DNA from 2 places in the Kocuria sp. CCUG 69068 genome. Region 1 is predicted to be linked to the other one. Evidence: riboswitches for the same ligand, from Rfam matches in the RefSeq annotation. Region 1 holds a riboswitch; the other holds the start of a gene.
The links. A riboswitch is a leader RNA that binds a small molecule or an ion and turns the genes downstream of it on or off. The one in region 1 is predicted to bind S-adenosylmethionine.
Positions count from the first base shown of each region.

Region 2: another riboswitch for S-adenosylmethionine. It lies ahead of CRM73_RS06690 (ABC transporter ATP-binding protein); the one in region 1 lies ahead of CRM73_RS13600 (aminotransferase class I/II-fold pyridoxal phosphate-dependent enzyme).

Region 1 is NZ_PDDL01000076.1:1,646-6,822, forward strand. It holds gene CRM73_RS13590 (thiamine pyrophosphate-dependent enzyme) at 1-1,001, opposite strand, end outside; gene CRM73_RS13595 (Lrp/AsnC family transcriptional regulator) at 1,243-1,695, shown strand; SAM riboswitch class IV at 1,809-1,930, shown strand; gene CRM73_RS13600 (aminotransferase class I/II-fold pyridoxal phosphate-dependent enzyme) at 1,968-3,296, shown strand; gene CRM73_RS13605 (cystathionine gamma-synthase) at 3,305-4,492, shown strand; gene CRM73_RS13610 (tellurite resistance/C4-dicarboxylate transporter family protein) at 4,546-5,177, opposite strand, start outside.
Region 2 is NZ_PDDL01000023.1:6,807-11,983, reverse strand. It holds gene CRM73_RS06705 (AMP-binding protein) at 1-1,164, opposite strand, end outside; gene CRM73_RS06700 (ABC transporter permease) at 1,224-2,045, opposite strand; gene CRM73_RS06695 (aliphatic sulfonate ABC transporter substrate-binding protein) at 2,042-3,085, opposite strand; gene CRM73_RS06690 (ABC transporter ATP-binding protein) at 3,181-4,014, opposite strand; SAM riboswitch class I at 4,020-4,124, opposite strand; gene CRM73_RS06685 (maleylpyruvate isomerase N-terminal domain-containing protein) at 4,232-4,909, shown strand; gene CRM73_RS06680 (CoA-binding protein) at 4,995-5,177, shown strand, end outside.

The sequences.
Region 1 (5,177 bases):
CGCTGCTCCGCCGCGTCGTCGAGCACGCCCTCGGCGCCGAGGTAGGCGCGCATCCGGGTCACCGGGTCCTTGGCGATCCACTCCTGCACCTCGGCGTCGTCCCGGTAGCGGGTGGCGTCGTCGGCGTTGGTGTGCGCCTGCATGCGGTAGGTGTGCGCCTCCACGAGGAGGGGCTCGGACTCGGAGCGGGCCAGGTCCACGGCGCGCCGCAGGGTGGCGAGCAGCGCCACGAGGTCGTTGCCGTCCACGCGCTCGCCGGCCATGCCGTAGCCGACCGCCTTGTGGGCGAGGCTCGGGGCCGCGGACTGCTGGGACAGGGGCACGGAGATCGCGTAGCCGTTGTTCTGCACGAAGAACACGACCGGCAGCTTGAACACGGCCGCGAAGTTCAGGGCCTCGTGGAAGTCGCCCTCGCTGGTGGCGCCGTCCCCGCACATCGCCAGGACCACGGTGTCCTCGCCGCGCAGCTTGGCGGCGTGGGCCACGCCCACCGCGTGCAGCAGCTGGGTGGTGAGCGGGGTCGACTGGATGCCCACGTGGTGCTCGTGCGGGTCGTAGCCGCTGTGCCACTCGCCGCGGAAGATCGCCATGACCTGCATCGGGTCCACGCCCTTGGTCATGACCGCCACGGTGTCCCGGTAGGTGGGGAACAGCCAGTCGCCCTCCTCGAGGCACAGGGCGGCCGCCACCTGGCAGGCCTCCTGGCCGTGGCTGGACGGGTAGACGGCCATCCGGCCCTGGCGGACCAGCGCGGAGTTCTGGTCGTTGACCCGCCGCCCGACCACCAGCTTCTCGTAGGCGCCCAGCAGGACGTCCGGGGCCGGCAGCGGGTACTCGTGGCCGGGGCCGGTGCCCTGCTCCTCGGGGGCGAGCAGCCGCCCGCTCGGGTCGACCATGCGGATCTCGCCGCGGGCCGGGAGCATGTACTGCTCCGGTGTGATGCCGAAGCTCTGGGAGGCCCGGAGGATCGGGTCCTCGGGGGTCTCGACGGTCTGGCTCATGGTGTCCCCTCGGTCGGTCCCCGGTGCGGCCGCGGTCCGGGGAGGGCAGGAAGGTGGTGCGGCTCTGTCTCCCCAGTATGGGAACCGGGCATGGTTCGTATCCACAGAGCGGGGAAAATGCAGAAGTCTGAGACGGACAGTGCACCGCGCGTGGACGAAATGTTCTAGTGTGGCGTGGAGCACACGCATTCGTCCGTCACGTTCCGGGCCCCGCGCCCTACCCGCCCCGAAGGAGCCCGCCGTGCCCTCGACCCCCGTGCCGCTGGACGAGACCGACCGGAAGATCCTCGCGGAGCTGTCCCGGGACGCGAGGCAGTCCGTGACGGCGATCGCCGCGGCCGTGCACGTCTCCCGCGCCCACGCCTACGCCCGGATCAACCGGCTCCGGGACGAGGGGGTGATCCTGCGCTTCAGCACCGTGATCGACCCGGTCCGGGCGGGCCTGCAGGCCTCCGCGTACGTGACGCTCAAGCTCCAGCAGAACACCTGGCGGGAGCTGTGCGCCCAGCTCCAGGCGATCCCCGCCGTGCACCACATCGCCCTGGTGGGCGGGAACTTCGACGTCATGCTCCTCGTGCGGGCCGTGGACACCGTGCACCTGCGGCAGGTGATCTTCGAGCACGTCCAGCAGCTGCCCGGCGTGGTGGACACCCAGACGTTCCTGATCTTCGAGGACATCGACACCCGGGCCTGACGTGCCGGCCCCGCGCCGGGCCCGGCGCGCACGGCCGGCGTCACGAACCGTCACGGTCGTCATCTTCCGACGCGGAGGGACACCCACTACCTCTGCGCATAGTGTTGTTCCAGCTTCACGAGACGTGATCGCCAAGCTCCGACTTGGTCACGCACCAACCCCATGCTCATTGGGTGGTTCGGATGAGGAAGCGGCCTGCATCTTCCGCGGCGTGCCCACCGGGCCCGCGCGGATGACCGGTGCGGGTAAGAGCAAGGCACAGGAGCAGCGCCATGTCCATCCCCGTGACCGACCACGACCTCGCGACCCGGCAGATCCACGCCGGCACCCACGACCAGGTCGTCCAGCGCACCCTGACGGTGCCGATCTACCAGACCGCGGCCTTCGAGTTCCCGGACTACGAGGCGGCCCGGCAGATGTTCGCCCAGACTCGGGCAGGCTTCACCTACACGCGCACCGGCAACCCCACGGTGGCCGTGCTCGAGCAGCGGATCAGCGACCTCGAGGGCGGCGCGGGTGCCGTGGCGACCGGCTCGGGCCAGTCCGCCGTGGCCGTGGCGCTGCTGGCCCTGCTCGGCCAGGGCGCCGGGAAGCACCTCGTGGCCTCCGAGAAGCTCTACGGGGGCACGGTGGACCTGCTCACCGACTCCTTCGCGGACTACGGCATCGAGGTCTCCTTCGTGGACCCCACCGCCCCGGGGGCGTGGGCCGCGGCCGTGCGCCCCGACACCCGCGCGTTCCTGCTCGAGTCCATCGGCAACCCGCTGGCCACCCTCCCGGACCTGCCCGGGATCGCCGACGTCGCCCGGACCGCCGGCGTGCCCGTCGTCGTCGACAACACCCTCGCGTCCCCGGCCCTGTACCGGCCGCTGGAGAAGGGCGCGGACATCGTGGTGCACTCGGCCACCAAGTTCCTGGGCGGGCACGGCAACGCGCTCGCCGGGGCGGTCGTGGACGGCGGGACCTTCGACTGGTCCGCCCGGCCGGACAAGTGGCCGCAGTTCACCCAGGCCCGCGCCCGCTGGGGCGGACTCAGCCTCGTCGACAAGTGCGCCGCCGCCAGCCCCTACCTGCACCTGGTCCGGGCGAAGTACGTGCACGACCTCGGCACCACGCTCTCCCCGTTCAACGCCAGCCAGATCCTGCAGGGCACCGAGACCCTCGACCTGCGCTTGGCCCGCCACACGGCCTCGGCGCTGGCGGTGGCCGAGTTCCTGGCCGGGCACCCCGCCGTCGCCCGCGTCCACCACCCCGGCGTGCCCGGGGACCCCGGCGCCGGGATCGCGGCCCGGGACTTCCCGCGCGGGACCGGCTCCGTGTTCTCCTTCGACCTCGCCGCCCCGGACGGCGCCGTGGGCCCGTTCATCGACGCGCTCCGGCTGTTCAAGCTGGTCGCCAACATCGGGGACACCCGCAGCCTCGTGGCCCACCCGGCGGCCATGACCCACTGCCGCCTGACCCCCGAGCAGCGCCGGGCCGGCGGGATCGCCGAGACCACGATCCGGCTCTCGATCGGCCTCGAGTCCCCCCAGGACCTCGTGGCCGACCTCGGCCAGGCCCTCGACACCGTCGTCACCGCCGTCCAGACCACCCGGAAGTGAGCCCCGCCATGACGTCCCCCACCGAGACCCGCACCCGCCACCGGGGCTTCACGACCACCGCCGTCCACGCCGGCCAGGAGCCCGACCCGCTGACCGGGGCGGTCATCCCGCCGATCTACCAGACCTCCACGTTCGCCCAGGACGGGATCAACGTGCTGCGCGCCGGGCACGAGTACAGCCGCGGCTCCAACCCCACCCGCAGCGGCTTCGAGGAGCAGCTCGCGGCCCTGGAGCGCGGCGAGCGGGGGTTCGCGTTCGCCTCGGGGATCGCGGCAGAGGACGCCCTGCTGCGCGCCGTGCTGCGCCCGGGCGACCACATCGTGCTCGGCGCCGACGGCTACGGCGGCACCAACCGGCTGATCACCCGGGTCCTCGCCCCGTGGGACATCGGGCACACGCCCGTGGAGATCACGGACCTCGACGCCGTCCGGGCGGCCGTGCGCCCCGGCGCCACGAAGGTGCTGTGGCTCGAGACGCCGTCCAACCCGCTGCTCGGCATCGCCGACGTCGCGGCGTGGGCGCAGCTGGCCCGGGACGCCGGGGCGCTGCTCGTCGTCGACAACACCTTCGCGTCCCCGTACCTGCAGACCCCCCTCGAGCTCGGCGCGCACGCCGTGGTGCACTCCACCACGAAGTACATCGGGGGGCACTCCGACGTGCTCGGCGGCGCCGTGGTCGTGGGCACGGCCCAGTGGCGCGGGGCCCCGCTCGCCGAGGCGGTCGGCTTCCAGCAGTTCGCCGCCGGCGCCGTGGCGGGCCCCCAGGACAGCTACCTGGCCGCCCGCGGGCTCAAGACCCTGAGCCTGCGGATGGAGCGCCACCAGGACAACGCGCAGCGGATCGCCGAGTGGCTCCTGGAGCGCCCCGAGGTCGCGCAGGTGCTCTACCCCGGGCTGCCCGGGCACCCCGGCCACGCGCTCGCCGCCGCGCAGATGCGCGGGTTCGGCGGCATGGTCTCCTTCCGGCTGACCGGCGGGGAGGCCGCGGCCCGGGCGGTGGCGGAGGGCACCCGGCTGTACTCGCTGTCGGTGAGCCTGGGCGGGGTGGAGTCCCTGATCTGCTACCCCTCGGAGATGACGCACGCCTCCGTGAAGGGCACCGCGCTGGCCGTGCCCGTGGACCTGGTGCGGCTCTCGGTGGGCATCGAGGACGTCGAGGACCAGTTGGAGGACCTCGAGCGCGCGCTCGCCGCCTGACCGGTCCTTTCCGCCCGGTCGGCTGCGCCGCCGGCGCCGCCGGTTCCGCCGGGTCAGCGGGCGGCGCCCGGTCCGCCCCCTGGGTCCGGCCTGACAGCCGCGTCCGGCTCCGGCCAGGCCGGAGCCGGATCCTCCCGGCCGAGGAGCAGCCGGCGGACCAGGTGCACGAGCATGGCAGTGAACACCATCGCCCAGGCGCTCAGGGCCACCCACAGCCAGACGGCCCCGACCAGACCCACGATCGGCAGGTCGTCCGCGCGGCCCAGATAGATGCTGGCCACGGCGTACATCCCCAGCGGGAAGACCACACTCCACAGCGAGGACTCGTAGCGCAGCGGCACCCGGTGCACGCGGTGGCGCCACCACCCGGCCGCCACCAGGGCCGGGATCAACCAGGTGGCGAAGGCCCAGAAGACCAGGCCCAGACCCGCCACGAGCCCGCGGACCACAGCGACCATCGGGGTGTCGGACATCTCCACGATCCGGGAGGCCGCCAGCACGGTGATGGCGCACGCGCCCATCGCCACCCAGTACGGCGGGGTCAGGTCGACCGGCCGCAGCGGATAGAGCATCATGCGCAGCGTCACGAGCACGCCCGCCGCGGCGTAGAGGAACAGCCCCACGGACCAGCAGGCGACCGCGACGACGGACAGCACGTGCCGCCAGGCGTCGCTGCCCACCACCG
Region 2 (5,177 bases), on a different contig from region 1:
CTCGACCACCTCGAAGTGCCGGCCCCAGTGCGGGGTGTTCGGGGTGCCCTCGTAGATCACCTCGGACACGCCGTTGACCAGCGGCCCGTAGATCTCGTAGGTGTGCGCGGTGACCCACGCGAGGTCCGCGGTGCACCAGTGGACGGTCGAGTCCACCTTCGCGGGGTCGTTGACGGTGGCCAGCTCGTCCGGGCGCAGCACGCCGTCCTCGTCCTCGACGTCGGGCAGCAGGTCGAACAGCAGCGCGTGGGTGTAGGCGGTCTGCACGAGGTAGCCGCCCATCGTGTGCACCAGGCCCTTGGGCCGTCCGGTGGTCCCGGAGGTGTAGATGATGAACAGCGGCGTCTCGGCGTCGAACGCCTCGGGCACGTGCACGTCGGACTGGTCGGCGATCAGCTCGTGCCACCACACGTCCCGCCCGCGCGTCCACGGGACCGCGTCCTCCTCCTTGGAGTGCGTCCCCCGGGTGCCCCGCGGCAGGTCCGTGCGTCCGGGCCGGGAGGTGCGGCGCACGACGACGACGTGCTCGACCGCGTTGTCACCGCTGCAGGCCTCGTCGGCCACGGCCTTCACGGGCACCACGGCGCCGCGCCGGTGCTGCCCGTCCGTGGTCACGAGGACCTTGGCGCCGGTGTCCTCGACGCGGAAGCGCAGCGCCTCGGCGGAGAACCCGCCGAAGACCAGGGAGTGCACCGCGCCGATGCGGGCGCAGGCCAGCGTGATGATGACGGTCTCCGGGATGACGGGGAGGTAGATCACCACCCGGTCGCCCTGCTCCACGCCCAGGGCGAGCAGGGCGTTGGCGGCGCGGGAGACCTCCCGCTGCAGGTCGGCGTAGGTGTAGACCAGCCGGTCCCCGGGCTCTCCCTCGAAGTACAGGGCTACGTGGGCGCCGCGGCCGGCCTCGACGTGGCGGTCCACGCAGTTGTGGGCCACGTTGAGCCTGCCGCCCTCGAACCACGCGATCTCCGGGACCGACCAGGTGGGGCCGCCCTGCTCGTCCGTCCCGAGCCGCCGCGGGGCCTCGAAGCGGTGCGCGGTGGTCCACGGCCGCGCCCAGTCGAGGCGCGACGCCTGCGCCTCCCAGAAGGCGATCCGGGCCTCGTCCGAGACCAGGGCGGGATTGGGGGTGGGGGAGGAGGGGTCGCTCCAGCTGAAGCTCACGGTGCTGCTGTCCTTTCCGGCCGGCACGGACGACGGTTCCACTGTGCCAGGCGCACGTGTCAGGCCCATTTCTTGGCGGCCCACTTCTCGAAGACCCCCAGCAGCGCGTCCGTCGCCTTGCCGAGCACCGCGAGCAGCACGATGGCGAGGAGCAGGCGGTCGGTGCGGCCGTTGTTCTGCGAGTCGGTGAGCAGCCAGCCCAGGCCCATGGAGGCGCCCAGCAGCTCGGCGGCCACGAGGAACAGCCACGCCTGGGCCAGGGCCAGGCGCAGCCCCGAGATGACCGACGGCATGACGGCCGGCAGCTGCACCGTGGTGAGCAGGCGCAGCCCGTGCAGCCCGAACGCCCGCGCCGCCTCGATGAGGTTGCGGTCCACGTGCTGCAGGGCCGCGGAGACGGTGGTGTAGACCGGGAAGAACGCGCCGATGGCCACCAGCGTGACCTTGGAGTCCTCCCCGAGGCCGATCCACAGCAGCAGCAGCGGCACCCACGCCAGGGACGGCACCGCCCGGAACGCCCCGATCGTGGGGCCCACCAGTGTGGAGCCCCAGCGGGAGAGGCCGATGAAGGACCCGGCCACGAGGCCGAGCCCGGCGCCGATCAGGAAGCCGATCAGCACGCGCTGGGTCGAGATGCCCACGTGGGTCCACAGGTCCCCGCCGGCCAGCAGGCCGATCCCGGCCTCGAGCACCGCGAGCGGGGCCGGCAGCTGCACGGCGCTGAAGACGCCGGCGGTGGACAGCACGTGCCACAGCACCAGCAGCGCGGCGGGCAGCAGCAGGCCCAGCCCGGTGCGCAGCAGCGGCCGCCGCCGGGGGGCCGCGGCGGGGGCGTCCTCGAGACGCTGCGCCTCCTCGGCGGGGGCCAGGGGCTGCGTCACTGCCCGGCCCCGACCAGCTCGGCCGCGCGGGAGGCGTCGGCGTTCTCGGCGTAGGAGCTCTCCACGATGCTCCCGAGCGCCTCGTCGATCTGCTCCTGGCCGGCCACGTCGTCGGACTCCACGAAGATCGGCCCGACCTTCTCGAGGACCGCCAGCTGCTCGTCGCCCGGCACGTGGTCGATGTCCAGGTTGGTGCGCTCGAGCACCTTCTCGGCCACGGACAGCTCGATCCCGGCCGCCTCGGCGAGCAGCTGCGAGGTCTCCTCCGTGTTCTCCTGCGCCCACTGCCGGGCGTAGGCGTAGACGTCCACCACGGTCTGGGCGGCCTCGGGCTGCTCCTCGAGGAAGCTCTCGTGGGCGTTGAGGAAGCCGTAGGTGTTGAAGTCGACGTTGCGGTAGAACAGCTCCGCGCCGTTCTCCTCCGCGGCGGCCATGATCGGGTCGAGCCCGGACCAGGCGTCCACCTGGCCGTTCTCCAGGGCGGCGCGGCCGTCGGCGTGCTGCAGGTTCTGGATCGTGACGTCCCCGGCGTCCACCCCGGCCTCGTCGAGGGCCTGGAGCAGGAAGAAGTACGGGTCGGTGCCCTTGGTCGCGGCCACGGTGCGGCCCTCGAGGTCCGCGACCTCCTGCACCTCGCTGCCGGCGGCGGTGACCAGGGCGGACCACTCCGGCTGCGAGTAGAGGTCGATCACCCGGATCGGGGTGCCGTTGCTGCGGGCCAGCAGCGCCGCGGAGCCCGCGGTGGAGCCGATGTCCACCGCCTCCGCACGCAGCGCCTCGTTGGCCTTGTTCGACCCGGCGGACTGCACCCACTCCACCTCGATGCCCTCCTCGGCGAACGCGGTCTCGAGCCAGCCCTTCTCCTTGATCACCACGGAGAGCGGGTTGTAGGTGGCCCAGTCCACGCGGACGGTGCCGTCCCCGGCGGCCTCCGCGGGCGGCTCACCGGAGCCCTCACCGGCCATGCACCCGGTCAGGCCGAGGGCCAGGACGGCGGCGAGTGCGGGGACGGTGCGGACGGAGCGCTGGGGCAGGGGCATGGCGGAGCCTTTCGTGGTGGACGGACGGTGCCGGGCGGCGCGGGCGGGTGCCGCCGCTGGTCCGGGGAGGGGAATCGGGGTGGGGGCGGGCCGCGTCAGCGGGTCGCGGGGTGGTGGGTGTCGACGCCGAGGTGGCCGAGGAGTTGCACGCGCAGCTCGGCGAGGACCTCGGAGGCCCGGTCCCGGGGGCGCTCGCCGGGGACGGCGAGGATCGTGCTGATCGAGGCCGGGGCGGTGGGCCCGGTCCGGCCCAGGACCACGATCCGGTCCGCGAGCTGCAGCGCCTCGTCGACGTCGTGGGTGACGAGCAGGACGGTGGTGGGCTGGGCCGCGTGGATCGTGAGCAGCAGGTCCTGCATCTTCAGGCGGGTCAGGGCGTCGAGCGCGCCGAAGGGCTCGTCGAGCAGCAGGACCCCGGGATTGCGGGCCAGGGCCCGGGCCAGGGACGCGCGCTGGGCCATGCCGCCGGAGACCGCGCGGGGACGGTGGCCGGCGTGCGCGGTGAGCCCCACCAGGCGCAGCAGGTCGTCGATCACGGCGTCCCCCTCGTCCCGGGGGAGTCCGCGGGGCAGGCCCAGGCGGACGTTCTCGCGCACCGAGCGCCACGGCAGCAGGCGGGGCTCCTGGAAGGCGACCGCGCAGCGCGGGTCGATGCCGGACACGGGGGTGCCGTCGATGAGCACCCGTCCGGCCGAGGCGGTGTCGAGCCCCGCGGCGGCCCGCAGCAGCGTGGACTTGCCGCACCCCGAGGGCCCCAGGACCGCCAGGACCTCGCCGGGCCGGGCCGTGACGTCGACGTCCTGCAGGACGTGGTGGGTCTCGCGGCCGGACGGGAAGGCCTTGCCGACGTGCTCGAAGGCCACGGAGAAGGCGCGCTTCGCGGTGCCCGGTGCGGTGGCCGGCGCAGAGCCCAGCAGGGAAGTGCTCATGATCAACTCCATCGGTCCTGGCATTAGCACCTCGCACGGAGGATCAGACGGATCCGTGCCGGTTGCTGCGACGTCGACGAGCCAGGTCTCTCAGCCGCTCCGGATGGTTACACCACCAATTGAACGTCCTCGGCGTGTTCCCTGGCAAATCCGTCGCATCCGTGGTGATCGCGACACATCGCTGGCACGGGAGCCCTCCGTGCCCCACCATGGACCCATGACGAGCCGCAGAAGCCCGGCCCGGGCGGACCTGGTGCGCGACGCCTGCGCGGCGTTCGGCGCGGTCCTCGACGGGCTCGGCGACGACGACTCCTGGGCCGCCACTGGCTGCCCGGGGTGGTCGGTCCGGGACCTCACCCACCACTGCGCGATGGACGCCCTGCGGGGGCTGGTCGCGCTGCACACGCCCACCACCGCCCGCCCCGACCGGGACGCCGCGACCTACTGGACCGACTGGGGCGGCGATCCCGCGGGGGCCGCCGAGGCCCGGCGCCACACCCGCGTGGCCGCGTCCATGGTCCTGGACTGGGAGCCGGTGCGCGCCCTCCACCGCGAGACCACCCGGGCGCTCGTGCACGCCGCGCAGCACTGCGGCGACGGCGCGGTCCGCACCCAGGGGCACGTGCTGCGCGTCGAGGACCTGCTGAGCACCCTCGCGGTGGAGGCCACGGTCCACCACCTGGACCTGATCCAGCACCTGGACGGCTCCCCGGGTCCCGCCGTGGACGGGCTCGCCGAGGTCCGCCGGGTCCTCACCGACCTGTGGGAGCGGGAACCGCTCGAGCACTGGAGCGACGAGCACTTCGCCCGCGTGGGCACCGGCCGGGCGGAGCTGACCGCCCAGGAGCGTGCGGAGCTGGGCGCGCACGCGGACCTCCTGCCGCTCTTCTCCTGACCCTCCCCCCTCCGCGAGGTCGCCGACACGTGCAATCCCGCGGAGGAAGAAGGAGGGGGAACGGGTTCCGTGCCAGGCTGGGGGCATGAGCCGCAACGACCCCGCCGTCATCGACCGCCTCATGGCACGGCCCGGCCGGTGGGCCGTGGTGGGGCTGACCGGCAACACGGCCCGTCCGGCGCACTCGGTGGCGAAGCGGATCCGGGACGACCTCGGCATGACGATCGTCCCGGTCAACCCGAAGGGCGAGCCGGTGCACGGCGAGTCC